Regions from separate parts of the Cytobacillus sp. EB106-05-05-XG126 genome, predicted to be linked through region 2. Evidence: riboswitches for the same ligand, from Rfam matches in the RefSeq annotation. Region 2 holds a riboswitch; the other holds the start of a gene.
What was found. Region 2 has a riboswitch for lysine ahead of AC3WTL_RS16080 (Na+/H+ antiporter NhaC family protein). Riboswitches for the same ligand answer to the same signal wherever they lie in the genome.
Positions count from the first base shown of each region.

Region 1: another riboswitch for lysine. It lies ahead of AC3WTL_RS11380 (aspartate kinase); the one in region 2 lies ahead of AC3WTL_RS16080 (Na+/H+ antiporter NhaC family protein).

Region 1 is NZ_JBYTDU010000002.1:183,551-193,957, forward strand. Features, by position in the region: gene AC3WTL_RS11345 (long-chain-fatty-acid--CoA ligase) at 1-1,438, shown strand, start outside; gene fadR (fatty acid metabolism transcriptional regulator FadR) at 1,871-2,455, shown strand; gene AC3WTL_RS11355 (enoyl-CoA hydratase) at 2,495-3,268, shown strand; gene AC3WTL_RS11360 (electron transfer flavoprotein subunit beta/FixA family protein) at 3,534-4,307, shown strand; gene AC3WTL_RS11365 (electron transfer flavoprotein subunit alpha/FixB family protein) at 4,348-5,325, shown strand; gene trxA (thioredoxin) at 5,497-5,811, shown strand; gene uvrC (excinuclease ABC subunit UvrC) at 6,320-8,113, shown strand; lysine riboswitch at 8,234-8,413, shown strand; gene AC3WTL_RS11380 (aspartate kinase) at 8,606-9,835, shown strand; gene AC3WTL_RS11385 (YslB family protein) at 9,899-10,348, opposite strand.
Region 2 is NZ_JBYTDU010000005.1:27,419-37,825, forward strand. Features, by position in the region: gene AC3WTL_RS16045 (YutD family protein) at 1-98, opposite strand, end outside; gene AC3WTL_RS16050 (YhcN/YlaJ family sporulation lipoprotein) at 268-954, shown strand; gene lipA (lipoyl synthase) at 1,026-1,943, opposite strand; gene AC3WTL_RS16060 (M23 family metallopeptidase) at 2,260-3,252, shown strand; gene AC3WTL_RS16065 (methionine/alanine import family NSS transporter small subunit) at 3,291-3,398, opposite strand; gene AC3WTL_RS16070 (sodium-dependent transporter) at 3,398-4,915, opposite strand; gene AC3WTL_RS16075 (YsnF/AvaK domain-containing protein) at 5,387-6,253, shown strand; gene AC3WTL_RS16080 (Na+/H+ antiporter NhaC family protein) at 6,348-7,925, opposite strand; lysine riboswitch at 8,239-8,446, opposite strand; gene yunB (sporulation protein YunB) at 8,512-9,258, opposite strand; gene AC3WTL_RS16090 (HD-GYP domain-containing protein) at 9,764-10,407, opposite strand, start outside.

The sequences.
Region 1 (10,407 bases), on a different contig from region 2:
CAGCTATTACGGAATTCTGATGGCTGGCGGGATTGTTGTCCAGACAAATCCGCTGTACATGGAACGGGAATTGGAATACCAAATGAAAGACTCAGAAGCAAAAGCGATCATTACAATGGATATCTTATTTCCCAGAGTGACCAAAGTGATGCCGCATACAGAAGTGAAGCATATAATTGTAACGGCAATCAAAGATGCACTTCCATTCCCTAAAAATTTAATATATCCTTTTATCCAGAAAAAACAATATGGAATCGTTGTTAATGTAAAGCATGAAGGTCATAATCATTTGCTGTCAGAAATATTAAAAAGGCCGGCTGAGCCTCTTAGAATCCATGACTTTGATTTTGAAGAAGACTTGGCATTATTGCAGTACACAGGCGGCACGACCGGGTTCCCTAAGGGTGTCATGCTATCTCACAGCAACCTGGTATCCAATACAGCGATGTGCAAGGCCTGGCTTTATAAGTGCATGCGCGGCGAGGAGACGGTGCTTGGCATACTTCCATTCTTTCACGTGTATGGAATGACAACAGTCATGATTTTATCTGTAATGGATGCGCATAAAATGGTCCTCCTCCCGAAGTTTGATCCCGAAACTACCCTGAAAACCATTCATAAACAAAGGCCGACCTTATTTCCTGGAGCGCCTACTATTTACATTGGGTTATTGAACCATCCGGATATAAAAAAATATGACCTATCTTCTATAGACTCCTGCATTAGCGGATCTGCTGCCCTGCCAGTTGAAGTCCAGCAGAAATTTGAAGAAATAACAGGAGGCAAGCTTGTAGAGGGCTACGGTCTGACTGAATCATCACCTGTTACACATGCAAACTTCTTATGGGACCGCCCCCGCGTCAAAGGCAGTATAGGTGTCCCATGGCCTGATACAGATGCAGCAATTTTCTCACTGGAGACAGGAGAAGCACTTCCGGCAGGAGAAGTTGGCGAAATTGCGGTTAAAGGGCCTCAGGTAATGAAAGGCTATTGGAAACGCCCCGAAGAAACGGACCAGACCTTAAGAGATGGCTGGCTGCTCACAGGTGACCTGGGCTATATGGATGAGAAGGGATATTTCTATGTAGTGGACAGGAAAAAGGATATGATTATTGCAGGAGGATTCAATATTTACCCGCGTGAAATAGAAGAAGTGCTATATGAGCATCCAGCAGTACAGGAAGTGGTTGCTGCCGGAATACCGGATCCTTATCGCGGAGAAACAGTAAAAGCTTATATTGTGCTGAAGGAGGGAAAAGAGGCAACGGAAGCTGAACTGGATCAGTTTGCAAGAAAGCATCTGGCAGCTTATAAGGTTCCACGGCTATATGAATTCCGCAGAGAGCTTCCTAAGACAGCAGTTGGAAAAATACTGAGAAGGGCGTTAGTGGATGAAGAAAAGAAGAAATTTAAAGAAGAAGAGGAAAAGCGGGCTTAGCTTCAGAGACCGATTTTCAATCGGCTCTTTATTTTTGAATCAATAAGCTTGTCCAGATATAAAGGAAATGTAATAATAAAATATATTTAAAGGGAAATTCTTGACACAAATGAATTGTCCTACTATTATAAAAATATGAATGATGATTCATTCATTTTAATTTAAAAATAATAAACCAAGTGGATTGGCTGATCCCGGCAGCAGGAAAGGAATTTACCCGCACTGCTGCCCGTTAGAAATCAATGCCCCGTTTATCGCAGTCTAACGGGCAGTAAGACCCCCACTTCAAGACTAGACTCAGAAGAATCAAAGGAGGATAAGTGGGGGGCAAACTGCCCGTAAAGGCCCGATTGGTTCAACTAACAATCAGTGGGGGATAAGGAAAACCCACACTGATTGAAGTTTCACTTTATTCTGAAAGGAGGGAGCCACATGAAAAAAACAAAGCCTAAGTACCGGCAAATTATTGATGCTGCTGTAGTTGTGATCGCTGAAAACGGCTATCACCAGGCTCAGGTATCAAAAATTGCCAAACAGGCTGGTGTCGCTGATGGCACGATCTATTTATATTTTAAAAACAAAGAAGATATATTAATATCCCTCTTTCAGGATAAAATGGGCTACTTTGTTGAGAAAATTGAGGAAAAAATTGCAGGAAAAGAGAAAGCTGCAGAGAAACTATTAATGATGGTAGAATCGCACTTTAAAATGCTCTCGGAAGACAAGCACCTGGCAATTGTAACCCAGCTCGAGTTGAGGCAGTCAAATAAGGACCTGCGCCATAAAATTAATGAGGTGCTCAAAGGTTATCTCACTTTAGTGGAAAGGATTCTTGATGACGGCAGGGAGAGCGGCGAATTCTCAGCTGATCTTGATATCAGGCTGGCGCGTCAGATGATTTTTGGCACTATGGACGAAACAGTGACCACATGGGTAATGAATGAGCAGAAATATGACCTTACAGCATTGGCAGGACCTGTTCATAAACTTTTAATCAGCGGGTGCGGAAAACCTTGAAAATGTTAAAGTGCTCAATAATATAGTAGGAGGGATACGATGGAATACCTTAAATGGTCCCATAACGACTTCGTAGCAACGATTACAATTGAACGTCCGCCTGCGAATGCTCTTTCATCAGGTGTATTAAAAGAGCTTTCAGCTGTTCTGGATGAAGTTGAAGATAATAGTGAAGTTAGAGTTATTCTAATTCACGGAGAAGGCAGGTTCTTTTCAGCAGGAGCTGATATAAAAGAATTTACAACTATTGAAAGCGGAGAGGATTTTTCAAGCTTAGCGACCTATGGACAGAATCTCTTTGAGCGAATGGAAAAGTTCCCTAAGCCAATTATTGCAGCCATTCATGGTGCAGCACTTGGCGGAGGCCTGGAGCTTGCGATGGGCTGTCACTTCCGTCTTGTAGCTGAAAACGCAAAGCTCGGTCTTCCGGAGCTTCAGCTTGGATTGATTCCCGGTTTTGCCGGAACTCAGCGGCTTCCCCGCTATGTAGGCACTGCTCGTGCAGCTGAAATGCTGTTCACAAGCGACCCGATCACCGGGCTTGAAGCAGTTCAATATGGTTTGGCTAACCATGCCTTTCCTGAGGAGCAGCTTTTGGAAAATGCCTATAAGATGGCAAAGAAAATAGCGAAGAAGAGCCCAGGCTCAATTAAGGCAGCTATTGAGCTATTAAACTTCGGAAAAACAGGACAATTCTACGAAGGTGTAAAGAAAGAAGCGGAATTGTTTGGAGAAGTATTTGTATCTGAAGATGGGAAGGAAGGCATATCTGCATTTATTAATAAGCGGGAGCCAAACTTCACCGGAAAATAGCAGTTAAAAGAATTGAGCTGAAAGATTACATTCAGTCTAATAATCTATTATAATAGACATGTAAGCGTTTGATTTAATCTTCAGAAGATTCATTGGTTAAATTATGGTCTGTGAGCGAGCGCCCGCTCAATTTTAAAATAAGCGGGCAGTTCCAAGCAGATGAACCTTTCTGTACGCATTAAATATTTTCAATCTTTCGAAGTGAAGAAATGTTTTAATTAATGGCTTTGTTATATGACAATGCTTAATTACTAGGAGGGAAATCATGAACATCTACGTATTAATGAAGAGAACATTTGATACTGAAGAAAAAATTACAATCTCCGGCGGCAAAATCAATGAAGATGGCGCTGAATTTATCATTAATCCCTATGATGAATATGCAATTGAAGAAGCAATCCAGGTTCGTGATGCGAATGGCGGAGAAGTAACAGTTGTTTCTGTGGAAACAGAAGAAGCTGAAAAGCAGCTCCGTACCGCTCTTGCGATGGGTGCCGATAAAGCTGTTTTAATAAATACAGAAGATGACGTTGAGAATGGGGATCAGTTCACGACGGCAAAAATCTTATCTGAATTCCTGAAAGACAAAGAGGCTGACTTAATCATTGCTGGGAATGTAGCAATTGATGGGGGCTCCGGACAGGTTGGACCGCGTGTAGCAGAGATTTTGGGAATTTCATATGTAACAACGATCACTAAGCTTGATATTAATGGCAGATCTGCCACAGTAGTGCGTGATGTTGAGGGGGATTCAGAAGTAATTGAGACATCTCTTCCATTATTGGTCACTGCCCAGCAGGGTCTGAATGAGCCTCGCTATCCATCCTTGCCAGGAATTATGAAGGCGAAAAAGAAGCCTCTTGATGAGCTTGAGCTTGACGATCTTGATCTTGATGAGGACGATGTTGAAGCTAAGACAAAAACAATTGAAATCTATATGCCGCCTAAAAAAGAAGCAGGAAAAGTTCTTGAAGGCGAATTGGAAGATCAAGTTAAGGAACTGGTGAAGCTTCTTCATACTGAAGCTAAAGTTGTCTGATCATCATAACTGATTAATAATAACGCAGGGGGTAAAACATATGGCTAGAAAAGTATTAGTGTTAGGTGAAGTCCGTGACGGTTCATTGCGTAATGTATCCTTCGAAGCTGTTGCAGCCGGTAAGACTGCATCAGAAGGCGGAGAAGTTGTAGGAGTTTTAATTGGTGATTCTGTAAGCGCTTTAGCGAGTGGAATGATTCACTATGGTGCTGACCGTGTTGTAACTGTTGAAGATGAGAAGCTGAAGCAGTATACGCCTGATGGTTTTTCACAGGCTCTAATGGCTGTGATTGATTCTGAAAGTCCGGATGGCCTTATTTTTGGGCATACAGCAATGGGGAAAGATCTTGCTCCTAAAATTGCTGCCAAGCTTGAGTCTGGTTTAATCTCTGACGTAACAAGCCTTGAAGAAGCAGGCGGAAATCTGGTCTTCACACGCCCGATTTATTCAGGAAAAGCTTTTGAAAAGAAGATTGTGACAGATGGCCTCCTTTTTGCCACAATCCGTCCAAATAACATAGCTCCTTTGGAAAAGGATGAATCAAGATCAGGAGATGTTGCTTCTGTTGCAGCAGAAATCAAGGATCTTCGCACAATCATTAAGGAAGTTGTCCGCAAAGCGAGTGAAGGCGTTGACTTATCCGAAGCTAAGGTTATTATTGCCGGCGGCCGCGGTGTTAAGAGCGAGGAAGGCTTTGAGCCATTAAAAGAACTTGCTTCTGTTTTAAACGGAGCTGTAGGTGCATCACGAGGAGCTTGTGATGCCGATTATTGCGACTATTCACTGCAAATTGGACAAACGGGTAAAGTGGTAACACCAGACCTGTATATTGCATGCGGTATCTCCGGAGCTATTCAGCACTTAGCGGGGATGTCCAACTCCAAAGTAATCGTAGCGATTAACAAAGATCCGGAAGCCAATATCTTTAAGGTAGCTGATTACGGTATTGTCGGAGACCTGTTTGAGGTTGTTCCACTGTTAACAGAAGAGTTCAAAAAGCTTAAAGTAAACGCATAAAGTACAAATGGGCGGCAGATGGCCGCCCATTATACATAAAGTCCATAATAAAGAAAGCGAATAATCTGCTTTACATAGGGTAAATTACGATCGAGCAGATTATTCGCAACATAGTATAAACGATGATATACTGTCGTTAGTATTTGAGTTAAATTTTAGGAGGCATATCAAATGGCTATTACACACGCAACTGACCAAAATTTCACTGCTGAAACTGGTTCGGGATTAGTATTGGCAGATTTCTGGGCTCCATGGTGCGGCCCTTGTAAAATGATCGCTCCTGTATTGGAAGAACTTGATTCTGAAATGGGCGATAAAGTCAAAATTGTAAAAATCGATGTTGACGAAAACCAGGAAACAGCCGGCAAGTTTGGCGTAATGAGCATCCCAACTTTGATCGTACTAAAAGACGGTGAAGTGGTGGATAAAGCGGTTGGCTTCCAGCCGAAAGAAGCTCTTGCTGAATTACTTTCAAAGCATGCTTAATCTATAAGAAATTTCCCGGTGTCCCATGCGGACATCGGGATTTTTTTATCGCAGTCTAACGGGCAGTAAGACCCCCGCTTTAAGAGTCAGAGGAAACAAAGGAGGATAAGCGGGGATCAAACTGCCCGTAAAGGCCCGATTGGTGAGATACAGTGAAACTTGCCGACGCGCAGGCAGAGGCTTAGTTGAACCAATCGGGTTCGTAGTGTCGATTGATCGAAGCGCTAGCGGAGATCTTAGCGACACTAGAACGCGACTAACAATCAGTGGGGGATAAGGAAAACCCCCACTGATTGAAGTTTCACTTTATCATGTGTGTTTAGCAGTTATGCTGCAGGATTACCAGCTGATATAATAAGATGGGGATGCAGTGCTTTTATTATGCGGACTAAGCTTCATGACCAGCTTGTATGCCAAGTGATTATGAAAATTTTAAATTAATGTTATATAAAATTTTTCCTAAGGAAGCCTTTCAATTAGAAAAATATAACCGGGGAGGTGGAGTGCCATGAATGAAACGATAAAAAATAAACTGATGCTGCTGCCTGCGCAGCCAGGCTGCTATTTAATGAAAGACAGGCAGGGGACCATCATCTATGTGGGGAAAGCCAAAATTCTCAGAAACCGGGTCAGGTCCTACTTTACAGGCTCACATGACGGGAAAACATTAAGACTTGTTCATGAGATCGTGGACTTTGAGTACATTGTCACATCTTCAGATATGGAAGCATTGATTCTTGAGATGAATCTGATCAAGAAATATGATCCCAAATATAATGTAATGCTGAAGGACGATAAAAGCTACCCTTTTATCAAATTGACGGCCGAACGCCATCCCCGTCTGATAACAACCAGAAAAGTAAAAAAAGACAGGGGAAAATACTTTGGACCTTATCCCAATGTGCAGGCTGCCAATGAAACAAAAAAGCTGCTCGACCGTATTTATCCTCTCCGCAAATGTTCAACTCTTCCGGACAGAGTTTGCCTTTATTATCACTTGGGCCAATGTCTTGCACCTTGCGTAAAGGAAGTAAGTGCAGATCAATATAAGCAAATGACAGATGAAATTGCGAAATTCTTAAATGGCGGATACAAAGAGATTAAAAAAGACCTTACTGCAAAAATGACAGCCGCTGCAGAAGAATTGGACTTTGAACGAGCAACAGAGCTCAGAGATAAAATTGCCCATATAGATGCAACGATGGAAAAGCAAAAAATGACGATGACAGATTTTACAGATCGGGATGTATTTGGCTATGCGGTTGATAAAGGGTGGATGTGTGTCCAGGTCTTCTTCATCAGGCAGGGCAAGCTGATCGAACGGGATGTATCAATGTTCCCGATTTATAATGAGCCGGAAGAAGAAATTTTAACGTTCCTCGGCCAGTTTTATACTAAAGCAAATCATTTTAAACCACGTGAAATATTGGCACCCGATTCCGTTGATGCAGTCATGGCAGAACAGCTTCTTGATGTGAAAGTGCTAAAACCGCAGCGCGGGCAAAAAAAGGACCTGGTGAAGCTTGCTTATAAAAATGCAAAAATTGCTCTCCAGGAGAAGTTCTCTTTAATAGAGCGTGATGAAGAACGGACTATTAAAGCTGTTGAAAATCTGGGTGATCAGCTTGGAATTTATACTCCTCACCGGATTGAAGCCTTTGATAATTCAAATATCCAGGGGTCGGATCCCGTTTCTGCCATGATCGTCTTCATTGATGGCAAACCTGAGAAAAGAGAGTACCGAAAATATAAAATAAAGTCCGTTAAAGGTCCTGATGATTATGAATCCATGAGAGAAGTCACGCGACGCAGATATACAAGAGTACTGAAAGAAGAACTGCCGCTTCCGGACTTAATCTTGATTGATGGAGGAAAAGGGCATGTTGAAGCTGTAAGGGATGTGCTGGAAAATGAACTCGGTCTGGATATTCCGATTTCAGGCCTGGTGAAGGATGAGAAGCACAGAACTTCACAGCTTTTATATGGTAATCCGCTTCAAATTATTCCACTTGCAAGGAACAGCCAGGAATTCTACCTGCTGCAGAGAATTCAGGATGAAGTTCATCGCTTTGCGATTACTTTTCACCGCCAGCTTCGCGGAAAAAGTGCCTTTCAGTCTATTCTGGATGAAATTCCAGGCATAGGCGAAAAGCGAAAAAAACAGCTGTTGAAGGCCTTTGGGTCTGTAAAGAAAATGAAAGAGGCATCAATTGAGGAGTTTAGAAAAATAGGCATTCCTGCGATTGTTGCAGAGGAGTTAAAGCAGAGGCTTGAGGAACAAAATGGAAACTCTGAGTCTTAAATGGATATAGACATAAAAAGTCAGACATGTTATACTAATTGAAACTTTATATCAATATCACTTTATAGCGATAAAGCGCATGTCCATATGTTTAAACTGAACTATTGGACATAATCGTTAAGTGAAGGTAGAGGTGCGAACTTCATCAGTAAAAGCTTGGAGAAGAATGAGCTTCCATGAAAAGCTTTGAAAGGGTATGTTCGCCGAAGTGGAGAAAATCTCATCATTTTTTCTGCTGGTTTTGCATTGAATAAATGCAGGATTGTCAGGACATTGCCGTCCTGGAGAGCTATCTCACTGTGTTTGCTCACATATACATTTTGGCTGCACAGCAATGGGATAGTTAAACTATTCCATTGCTTTTTTTATTGCCCAAAAGGGGTATTTTAGATTTAAGGCCATTGTCAAATACAGCCGAGTGGACTGTCTTGCTTCACTTACATAGGACGGCAATTCATAATATTACGAGATCTTTAGAAAGAAGGGAAAGCTGTGGGAATCATAGTGCAGAAATTCGGAGGCACCTCCGTGGGGACTGTAGACAGAATACAAAATGTCGCTAATCGGGTAATTGAGGAAAAAAACCGTGGAAACGATGTTGTTGTAGTTGTTTCGGCAATGGGCAAAACGACTGATCAGCTGGTTGGCATGGCAAGGGAGATTTCCCCATCACCAGATAAAAGGGAAATGGACATGCTGCTTACAACCGGCGAACAGGTGACCATCTCTTTATTAGCAATGGCATTAAATGCGAAAGGGCATCACGCTGTTTCTTTTACAGGGTGGCAGGCAGGTATTAAAACAGAAGCAGTCCATGGTAATGCGAGGATAGTAAATATTGATCCAGCCACCATTCAGGGGGAATTAAATCAGGGGAAAATTGTAATTGTAGCAGGCTTTCAGGGGATGACAGAAGATGGCTCAATTACCACGCTTGGCCGCGGAGGATCTGATACAACTGCTGTTGCACTGGCTGCAGCACTTAAAGCTGATAAATGTGATATTTATACGGATGTTACAGGTGTGTTTACAACCGACCCCCGCTTTATAAAGAATGCCAGAAAGTTACATTCTGTGTCCTATGATGAAATGCTTGAGCTGGCCAATTTGGGGGCTGGAGTGCTCCATCCAAGAGCGGTTGAATTCGCTAAAAACTATGGACTTCCGATTGAAGTGCGTTCAAGCCTTGAAAAGGAAGCAGGAACAATCATTGAGGAGGAAGTAAAAATGGAACAAAATTTAGTGGTGCGCGGTGTGGCTTTTGAAGATGACATAACAAGAGTAACAATCATTGGTCTTCCTAATTCACTGACTGGGCTGTCTACTATTTTCTCGGCGCTCGCCAAAAACCACATTAATGTCGATATCATTATTCAGAGCATGACAGAAGCCCAGACAACTAACCTGTCCTTCTCAATTAAGAATGAAGATCTGACGGATACAGTGAAAGTTTTAGAAAAGCATAGAGATCAATTAAATTATGACCGCATTGAGTGGGAATCAGGGCTTGCAAAGGTTTCAATTGTCGGCTCAGGCATGATTTCAAATCCGGGTGTGGCTGCAGAAATGTTCGAAGTGCTTTCAGCGAATGAAATTCAGGTGAAAATGGTAAGCACGTCAGAAATTAAAGTATCAGCGGTTGTGGAAAACAGTAAAATGATCGATGCTGTTGATGCTTTACACGAGGCATTCAAGCTGTCTGTTTCTGCTGTTAAGGCTTAATTCCGAAGCTATAAACAATAAGCTATCAGAAATTGATAGCTTATTGTTTGTACGTATTAGATGTTACTCAGCAGGATCCTTTTTATCCCACTTCACAGTAATAAGGATTTTGCCGGTTTTCTTGCGGGGATGTTCAAATGCCTCACAAATAACTTCTTTTTGAAATTCTATCTGCTGGGCTATAAAACCAGCTTCGAGCTGAAATGTGCAGTTATTGTTTTTTTGCAAGCGGCCAGCAATCAGCGGGCTTGATAATATCATTTCAAGTTCATGTTTAGATTCGTTTGCGATGGAAAGGTTGCCCCAGCCGGCATTTGTGAAAAATTCGGCAATCTGTCCGGCTGTTTCCAGAGGATACATGCGTGCAAGCCTTTTGCCGGCCCAATATAAAATTTCGGGTGCTTCATTTCCTAAAAGGTCATGCAAAAGAACTTCCCGGATTAGTTCATACCCAAATACCGGTACAGACTGTATGTGATCTTCATTAGATTTCGCAGATGCTAATTCGCTCAATAGTCTCCCCTCTTTCTATGATTCTATTATATACAATATGCTTGGGGAGTTAATATCAA
Region 2 (10,407 bases):
GATAAAATTTCGCTATATCTGGCCCGGAATGCCTCCTCATTGAAACCATCCCGTTCTTCCTGGATCAATTCATAACTGATATTGTTAATGCTAACCAATTTTTTCACCTCATTTTAAGAGCATATTGTAACAGTATTATATTGAAAATAACATGATATGAAAACAAACCAATATTTTGTCTTTATTTAAATTATAACTGATTCCCCATCAATTACTAAGAGAAAAAAATTTAGACGTGGCAATTCTATAAATGAGGAGGTGTCAATAGTGAAGAAATCACTAATCATTCTTGGCATTAGCGGCATGGCTGCACTGACTGCCTGCCAAACTAATGCCGCAAAAGAAGATATCTATGAAGAAACCGGTCATACCGTAAATGTAAATGACCAGCGTGCTGATTTATACAATAGGGATATGGGCAACGGCCGAAACGGCCGAAACAATATGGGTGAAGACTTTGGCTATGTACGCCATCAAAAAAGCCCAATTATGGGAGACAACGTTTCAGCAGACCACTATGCTGCCATTGACCGTGAACAGGTTGCAGATATTATCGGGAAATATTGCACAGAAGTTCCGAATGTGGACGATATTTCAACTCTTGTAACAGATGAAGAAGTCCTGATTGTATATAATACTGACACAAAAAACCGAAATCAGACAGCTGATCAGGTCAAGAAGATGGCTATGTCTGTTGTCCCAAGATGGTATCATGTCTATGTAAGTGATGATACATCTTTAAGGAAAAATGTTGAAAACTATGCAACAGTGGACTCTGATGGACGTAATGCTGAAAATGGCATTAACCAGTTAATCAAACAAATGCTTAAATCTCCTCAAGGAGAAAGAATGAGTGAAAGTGAAAATGAAAACGGTGAAATGCAAGGCGAAAGAAACGATGATATGGATAAAGATGATCTTGGAGAAACCGTCAAAAAAGCAGGAAACCGGTAACAGGAAAGTTTCCTCCCCAGAAAACCTTTTCAAAGAAGAGAGTCCAGCGATGGCGCTGGACTCTTTTTAATTTATGCTTGCTGAATTTCCTTTTCTCCCATAATCTGCTTTTGTTTAGCTGCCGCATTTACCTGCTCATCAGCATGGTAGGAAGATCGGACAAGAGGCCCTGCTTCACAATGGCTGAATCCTTTGCTCATTGCAATGTCCTTCAGCTCCTGGAATTCTTCAGGTGAATAATACTTCAGCACTTTAATATGTTTCTTGGATGGCTGCAGGTACTGCCCTATTGTCATAATGTCAACATCATGAGCACGCAAATCATCCATTACTGCAATGATTTCCTCTTTTGTTTCACCAAGCCCGATCATCAGGCTGGATTTTGTAGGGATATCCGGCTGCATTTCTTTTGCACGCTTTAAAAATTCAAGAGAGCGCTTATATTTCGCACGTGCTCTTACTCTTGGAGTCAGGCGCTCAACAGTTTCGATATTGTGATTAAGGATATCGGGACGGGCATCCATAAGTGTTTTCAGGTTTTCATAAACACCGCCCATGTCGGAAGGCAATACTTCAATGGTAGTAAACGGACTTTTTCTTCTGATGGCACGAACTGTTTCTGCGAAAACAGCTGCACCTCCGTCCTTTAGATCATCTCTTGCTACAGCTGTTACAACAGCATGCTTTAAGTTCATAAGAGCCACAGAATCAGCCACGCGTTCCGGCTCCTGAAGATCCAGTTCAGTAGGCAGGCCCGTTTTGACAGCACAGAAACGGCAGGCACGCGTACAAACATCGCCAAGAATCATAAACGTAGCCGTTCTTCTTACTGCCCAGCATTCATGAATATTGGGGCATTTAGCTTCTTCACATACAGTGTGCAGATTCTTTTCCCTCATCATTTTTTTTAGGCCAGTATAATTTTCATTTGTGTTCAACTTTATTTTCAGCCATTCCGGCTTGCGCAAATACTCTTCTTTCTTGCTCATTTTTCCCACTCCTTAATCTGAAGCTAGACGTAAAGAAAAGCGCAAGCGCCCTTGTCCGCCACTCCCGAAACATCGAGGGGGCTACGCTGCTTGAGCTAGACCATTTTTCTGACTTCAGAATTTATACTTTCTGCCCATTAAAAAAGCCAGTCATACAATTCCGACTAAGCTGATTAGGCTTCACCTGATGCCACTTTATCATAATGAATTGAAGAGGACAAGCCGAAGATTCTGGTATTACCATTAATTGATATTTATTAAATTATCCATTCATCACAAACTATATAAGCAGACCATCACAGAAGGGAGGATTTCCGTGCGTATTATATTTACCGCTGCTGCGGCCTTATCGTTTTTTCTGATTTCCTTATGTACCGTCAGTGCGCAAGAAAATGCAGCTGATATATATAAACAAAGAATGGCCTTATATAAAAGAGTAGAAGCTGTTACGAACATTCCCTGGTATTACCTTGCGGGGATTGACCAATATGAAAGGAATGTCCGGCAGTCAAGAAGAGACATTCCCAAGGCTGAAGGCATAACAGGAATCTATTTTAAACCTGAAGAATGGGCGGGAATTCTGAATCCGGATCCAGCTGATGAAAACCCTGCATCCATTCAATTTTTCAATGGAATAGGATTTGACGGGGACGGGGACGGTAAAGCCAGCTTGAAAAGTGATGAAGATGTTCTTCATTCCTTTGCAAATTTCCTTCTCTCCTATGGTACAGACCATGATAATTTAAAAATTGGATTGTGGAATTATTATAAGCGGGATAAAGCTGTTGGCATTGTCATCGGCAAAGCCCAAATTTATAAACAATTCGGCCGCCTTGATCTCGATGATCATGCCTTCCCCGTCCCCTTGAGGAGCAATTACAGCTACAGAAATACCTGGGGTGACGCAAGGGGCTGGGGCGGCAGACGGATTCATGAGGGAACCGATATTTTTGCTGATTACGGGGTACCCGTCCGGGCTACCTCCTATGGAATAGTGGAAATGAAGGGCTGGAACAAATATGGAGGATGGAGAATTGGCATCCGTGACATTAATAACAATTACCATTATTTTGCCCACTTAAGCGGGTTTGCCAAGGAGCTCAGAGTCGGCCAAATCGTCGAACCCGGCATGATGATAGGCGGAGTAGGAAGCTCCGGATATGGGCCTCCGGGTACATCAGGCAAATTCCCGCCACATCTTCATTATGGCATCTACAAAGACAACGGCTATACTGAATGGTCCTACGATCCATATCCACACTTAAGATTATGGGAAAGACAGGAACGGATTAAAGCCAGAAGAAAATAAATGAAGGACTGCCCATTAGCCAGGCAGTCCTTCATTTATTATTTAGCTTTTTTTGCTTTGGACACAGCATTCATGATACTTGCTGCAAGGCCGCCCCAGATAATGAGCATCCCAACCACCATCATTGTAATTGCACTTATAGACATTATTGAGATACCTCCTTATCAGCTGGTATTGTAAGCTTAGTCTGTGTATCATTCTTTTTAATAGCCATAAACACAAATCCTAAGATAATGGCTCCAATTGCTACTCCCCATCCGGAATAGAGAAGGAAGCTGGTAGGATACCCTTCATAATTCTCTTTAATATTCGTAATAATGTTTTGAACCATCATATAGCCAAGCACGATTGGTGTAATAGCTGTCAAGCATATCTTCCACCAGGAACCAAGTCTTATATCAGAAACAGCATCTGCATGATTTTGAAGATTCTTGAGCTCTTTTAGCACCCAGCCAACAATAACAACCTGTACCAGGCCTGCTAACGCAACACCAAATTGGTTGATAAAGTAATCAGCCGCATCCAGGAAGTATAAACCGCCCTGAGTCGCAAACAGTATGGAAATTACAGCAGATAAACCGCCGCCAACAAGAACAGCTTTATTACGAGATACATTAAACTTATCCTGTACACCGGCAACAAATGTTTCAACAATTGAGATTAACGACGTTAAGCCGGCCAGTGTTAAACAGATGAAGAAGAAAGAACCGAATAAGCCATTTAAAGCAGGGAATTCGTTAATGATCTGCGGGAATACAACGAATGCCAATCCCACACCTGATGATACTACCTCATTAATGCCTACACCCTGCTGTGCAGCCATAAATCCAAGTGCCGCAAAAACACCGATACCAGCAAGAAGTTCAAAACCGGAGTTTGCAAAGCCGGTAATGAAGGCGCTGTTTGTCAAATCCGTTTTCTTTGGAAGGTAGCTTGAATAGGTTACCATGATGGCAAATCCAATTGATAAGCTAAAGAAAATCTGGCCGTAGGCCGCTACCCAGACTTTAGGATCCGCTATCATTTCCCAGTTTGGCTTAAAGAATGCATCCAAACCAGCAATAGCTCCGTCGAGTGTCAATGCGCGAACAACAATAATTAAGAATAAAACTACAAGGACAGGAATAAAAATTTTGTTCGCGATTTCGATACCTTTTTTGATCCCTTTAAACAGGATTCCAAGCGTCACAACCCAAACAATAACTAATGGTATAAATACTCCCGGTACAATTCCGCCTACATCTCCAGGCGTTTCTGCAAGCTTTAAATATTCTCCAAAGAGGAATCCATTTGGATCGTCACCCCATTTAAGGTTAAACGAGAAGCCTGCAAATGACATTGCCCATGCGATGATAACTGCATAATATGTTGAAATCACAAATGAAATGGCGACCTGCCACCAGCCCAGCCATTCGTATTTTTTACTTAATCTTGCATAAGACAATGGCGCTGATCCGCGATACTTATGGCCAATTGTAAATTCCATGATCAAAAGCGGTATACCTGCTGTCAGCAAGGCAAACAAATATGGAAAAAAGAATGCTCCCCCTCCATTTTCATAAGCAACTGCCGGGAAACGCCAAATGTTTCCTAGACCAATTGCTGAACCCACGGCTGCCATAATAAACCCAGCTCTGGATCCCCACTGCGGACGATTATCCATAGTAAATCCTACCCCCTGTAAATTCTCCCAATTAAAAAGAACAATGGGAACTTTTTATATTTTCAGATAATTAAAACTGACTAAGCCTAGTATAGCTAGTTTTTGATATTCTGTCAAAACATTATTTTCCTAATAGTAATATTTTTCGAAATAATTAGTTTTAGTACAATACCACAGTAAAGCGTCAATAAAAATTAATATACTCCTATTTTAATTTCCATTTGGATTCCACCCGGTCAGGAGTTATCCTACCAAAACTGACCACGTTATCCCTGTCCTCACCTCCTTTGTAAAATTTATTCCTAAAACTTAAAAACTTTCGTTTTTTTATTCAGATAATTCAAAATTATATTATGTGAATGTTAAAATTAACCTCGTTTGTTCTTCGTGGCCCCGGGAATATAACCAATGTGCTTAAAAATTTCCAAATATAGCATAAGCATAAATGAAATACTGAGGAGGTTTTTACAAATGGATACCAATATTATCGGAGTTTATAATTCACAAAGGGAAGCAGTAAATGCCATTCAAGAACTGCAAAATGACGGATTCCCTGTTCAGGAGCTTTCGATCATTGCACAGACTGAACATCTGGATACATCTCTTGAAGATAAAACCGGTGTTCATACAGAAACCTTCGAGACTAAGAATAGAGACAGCAGTGAAAGTGCAGGTTTCTTAAACAGTCTGGCATCCTGGTTTGATGATGACCGCATGAGCAGCAACTCTGCAGGTGAAAAGTTCAGAGAACTGGGCATGTCAGAGGATGAAGCCCGCAAGTATGAAACGTATGTGAACGAGGGGAAAATCATTTTATACAGTGATAGTATGGATACTCCAAAAGGCTTTTCCGGTGCAGGGACTGCAGAAGTCAGAGAGGACAGCACTTACACAGGCGGATATGATGAACTAAGAAATTCAACTGCAGATGATGAGCAATCATTAAAACTGCGGGAAGAACAGCTCGATGTGTCGAAAGAACGTGTACAAGCCGGAGAAGTTGAAATCCAGAAGGACGTTGTAGAAGAACAAAAAACAATAAATATACCTGTCGAGCATGAAGAAGTATATGTAGAAAGAAGAAAAGTGGATGATCCGGATGGCGCCGGCGTCTCACCAATATCGGACGATGAAACAATCAGGATTCCTATTACTGAAGAGCGTGTGGAAGTCTCCAAAAAGCCCGTTGTCACCGAAGAGATTGTCGTAGGCAAACGGGAAGTTGAGGAAACACAGCAGGTCAAGGAAAATCTCAAGAAAGAAGAAGTGCATTTTGAGGGCGACCGTGAACACATTACAGATGATGAAGACTTAAATAGAAAAAATAATAACCTATAAATAAAAGGGTTCCCTCAGGGGGAACCTTTTTATTTATGTTGGACAACACCAAAAAAAGGCTTTCTCTCAAAGAGAAAGCCTTTTTCTATAGTGTTTAACTTGCCCTATTTTCCTGCCAGGCTTCTTTTTTACCGCGGCCAAGGAAAGCAAATGCCGCTACAAGAACAGCTACTGTAAGTAATGCGATAACAGTGCTGCCAGTAAATCCGATGACCAGATATCCAACAGCAGCGATTCCTGCTGAAATCAAGGCATATGGAAGCTGAGTCATCACATGGTCTATATGGTTACAGCCTGCCCCTGTTGAGGAAAGGATCGTTGTATCGGAAATCGGTGAACAATGGTCACCGAATACTGCACCCGCCAGGACAGCTGACATAGCCGGCAATAGCAGATTCATATCTGTTGCAGCAGCAATGTCTCCAGCAATCGGAAGCAGGATTCCGAAAGATCCCCATGAGGTTCCAGTACTGAAAGCCATAATTCCCGCTATGGCGAAAAGTAAAAACGGAAGCCATGATGTGCTCATATTTGAGCTTTCCACCAGACCGGCTAAATACTTTCCAGTTTCCAAACGGCCGATTAAATCAACAATCGCCCAGGCAAACAGCAGGATATAAACAGCTGGAAGCATGGATTTAATGCCTTCCCATACCCCTTTTCCAAAAACATTTGGATTAACGCCTTTCAAGGAGAACGCCTGACGGAAGAATAAACCAAGCGAAACCAATAGACCCACCAGGCCACCAAGGATTAGGGATTTAGAGACATCCGTGTTCTCAAATATTTGTAAAACGGTCGCATTTCCTTCAACCGCCTGTGAACCCGTCCAAAACATTGAGCCCACTGTACCAATAACAAGAGCTATAATCGGCCAGACAAGATCACCAACAGATCCTTTAGAACTTGTTGGAAGGTCGTCCTTCAGTTCACCAGGTGCCGGCTTCTCAGGATCCATTACTAGCCCCTCTTCAACCGCCCGCTTCTCATGCACTTTCATTGGCCCAATCTCTATGCCTCTTATCGCTACGATAAATACAATAGCAAGAGTAGCCCATACATAAAGGTTCATGGGAATCATTTGAATAAATGCCGAGAAAGCTGAATACTCGGTAACATTATGTGCAGCAAGGATTGTTCCGATCAGCGCAATAATATATGCTCCCCAGCTCGAAACCGGTGAAACCACACAAACAGGTGCTGAAGTCGAATCAATCAGGTACGCCAGCTTTGCACGGGATACGCGCTGGCGGTCTGTAATCGGACGTGAAATCTGACCGACTGCCAGAGCATTGAAATAGTCGTCAATAAAAATGATAATACCTAAAACAGCTCCGACAATCTGTGCGCCTGCACGGGTCTTGACCCGCTTCATCGCCCATTCTCCAAAAGCGCGGCTTCCGCCTGAGATAGATATAAATGCAGTAATAACTCCTAATACAAGCAAGAATAGAATAATATATACATTCCAGGTGTTCAGCTCTCCGTCTGAAACAAAAATTCCTTTTACAGCATCCCAAATGATGCTGAAAGTTTCTTTGATGCTGAATTCAGCCAGCAATAGCGCGGCTGTAACGATCCCCACTCCCAGTGACAGCAATACGCGCCTGGTCAGGATAACCATAGCGATTGCTACCAAAGGCGGCAGCAGGGAGAAAATCGTGTTAGTCATTTCTTGTCCTCCTCTGAAATTTGAATGGTGTCCAGCTACAGGCGCCATCGGCTCGAGGTCATAAGCCAATCCGTCAAGAAGGTTAAAGAACAACCTTCATGCCGGCTCGTCTTATGCTTGAGGCCCGCAGGAAGCGGGTCATGCAGACGTTGCCACAGGACGTGGCGGTTTTAGTCTGCGTTCCTTTATAAGCGGGCGCCTTCCGCTTTTCGTAGGGGAAACAACAAGGATGATGACGAAAACCAAAATAAAAAAAGAGTAACGATAGAGAAAAATCTATCATTACTCTTTTGAAGTAATTAGTTTCTCCATCACGATCTGTAGCTCCCCATTATGAAGGGCTTTGACAAAGTATATTCATACTTTCCCCTCATAATGACAGTGTTACTCCTATTCGAAGTAACCCCAGCATGATTAGTTTTGACTCACTAATTCTGCTTCGGCAACATTCCCTTTCGGCTGCGGTCGTCGTTGTCATCCTCACACAGCGTACTTTTGAATCCTGCACCTCTACCCCATCGGATATGATAAGGTTTTTATGAAATTATAGTAGAATTTTATCAAAATACTAACCTATTAGCAAGAGTTATTGGCCGGCCGGTATTTCTATTGATGGCGAGGTGCCCCCTCCGCCATTGTAAAATTGCGGGACCTTTCCCGGGTAAATGCCATAAGCCGCCAGCACATCCTCCTGTACTGTGATAATTTTGGTGGCAAAAGGAATGATAATTTGAACCTGTACGTCCAGGCGGACCAGCACCTTCACTTCCACATTATTTATACCGTGATCCTTTGTCTCAGTTATGAAATTGGAGGTAACGGAACCGACTGCATTAAACTTCACCGGTATACGGGGACCCAAGTTACCAAGGAGGGCATTATTGGTTGCCTGGCCAAGCGGCACGTAATAGACAATTCCATTTGAGTGCTGCATTTCCTCCGTATTGATTTCCACATCTGTAAAGGACTCCAACGCATCCAAATCGCCCTTTTCCGCTTTCTTAATATTATCCTGAACCAGTTCGGTTACTTCCGCTTTGACTCTGTTCAGCTTTTCCACGTTTATGCTGACAACACCGCTCTCGCTTGCTTCAAACATATCTTCTAAATCCATCACATTGGTAATTTTTTTATTAATCGCATTGTTTATCACCAATGATGCAATTTTCCTTGTCTGTGAATCGGCATAGCTCATGAGTGTTGGCTTAAGCCCTTCATTGATAATCCAGAGGCCGGCAGCTGTTGAAATAACAAAAAATACAAAGGTCAGAAGAAATACATAGCGAAATGGAAGAGGACCTTTCCGGGGCAGCCGGCCGCGAAATTTTGCCAAAACAAATCCCCCCTTTACAAGCTATATGTATGCTGTAAAGGAGGGAACTAGGCTCAAAAATTCAAAATAGTTTATCGCAGTCTAACGGGCAGTAAAACCCCACTTCAAGTCTCAGCGGAATCAAAGGAGGATCAGGGGGGTCAGACTGCCCGTAAAGGCCCGATTGGTTCAACTAACAATCAGTGGGGAAAAGAAAAGCCCCCACTGATTGAAGTTTCACTTTATCGCAGTCTAACGGACAGTAAGACCCCACTTCAAGACTCAGCCGAATCAAAGGAGGATAAGTGGGGCCAAACTGCCCAATCTAGCTGCGGCTCCTAGGGGCTCGCTTGTCACCCCTGGGCAAGTCGCCTCGCTTTATAATGTAAAGGCCCGAAAGAAGGACAAAGACTAAGAACGCCACTTCCTCCCAAAAGCTGACGCATTTGGTCGTGCGATGCTCATGCTGACGAAGCCTTCCTTGTCCTGTGGGCCTCAACTAAGCCCCACTGAAGAAAGTTTCACTTTATTGTTGTACTAAAGTCGTATCACAGCCTGTAATAACAGAATTCAATTCAAGCCCTAAATCCGCTTCATAGGGCTCCACATTCCTGCCCTTTTCTTCAAGTATGCGGATGACTGGCCTGTCGCTGAGACCCGGATTCTGCCGGCAGACAACACCTTTTCTTCCGTCATTCAGCTCGACTGTAACACCAACTGGATACACGGCAACCGCCTGCCGGAAAACTTCAATGACTTTCTTATCAAATAATTTTCCGGCCCCTGCATACAGAACTTCCAGGCCTTCATGCGGGAGCATAGCCTGTCTGTAAATGCGGTTGGATGTTACTGCGTCAAACACATCGGCAATCGCAATTATCTTGCCGAATTCATGAATCTCCTTCCCCTGCAGGCCGCGCGGATAGCCTGAACCATTTAATCTCTCATGATGCTGAAAGGCGCAATGCGCAACGAGGAGAGGAATCGTCTCTACCTTTCTTAATATATTAAATCCATCTTCCGGATGCTTCTTTATTGATTCAAATTCGTCCTCTGTCAATTTACCCGGTTTCATAAGAATATCTGCAGGCACCTTCATCTTTCCGACATCATGAAGAATAGCACCCAGCCCCAGGATTTCAAGTTCCTTTGGCAGGAGCTGAAGCTTCA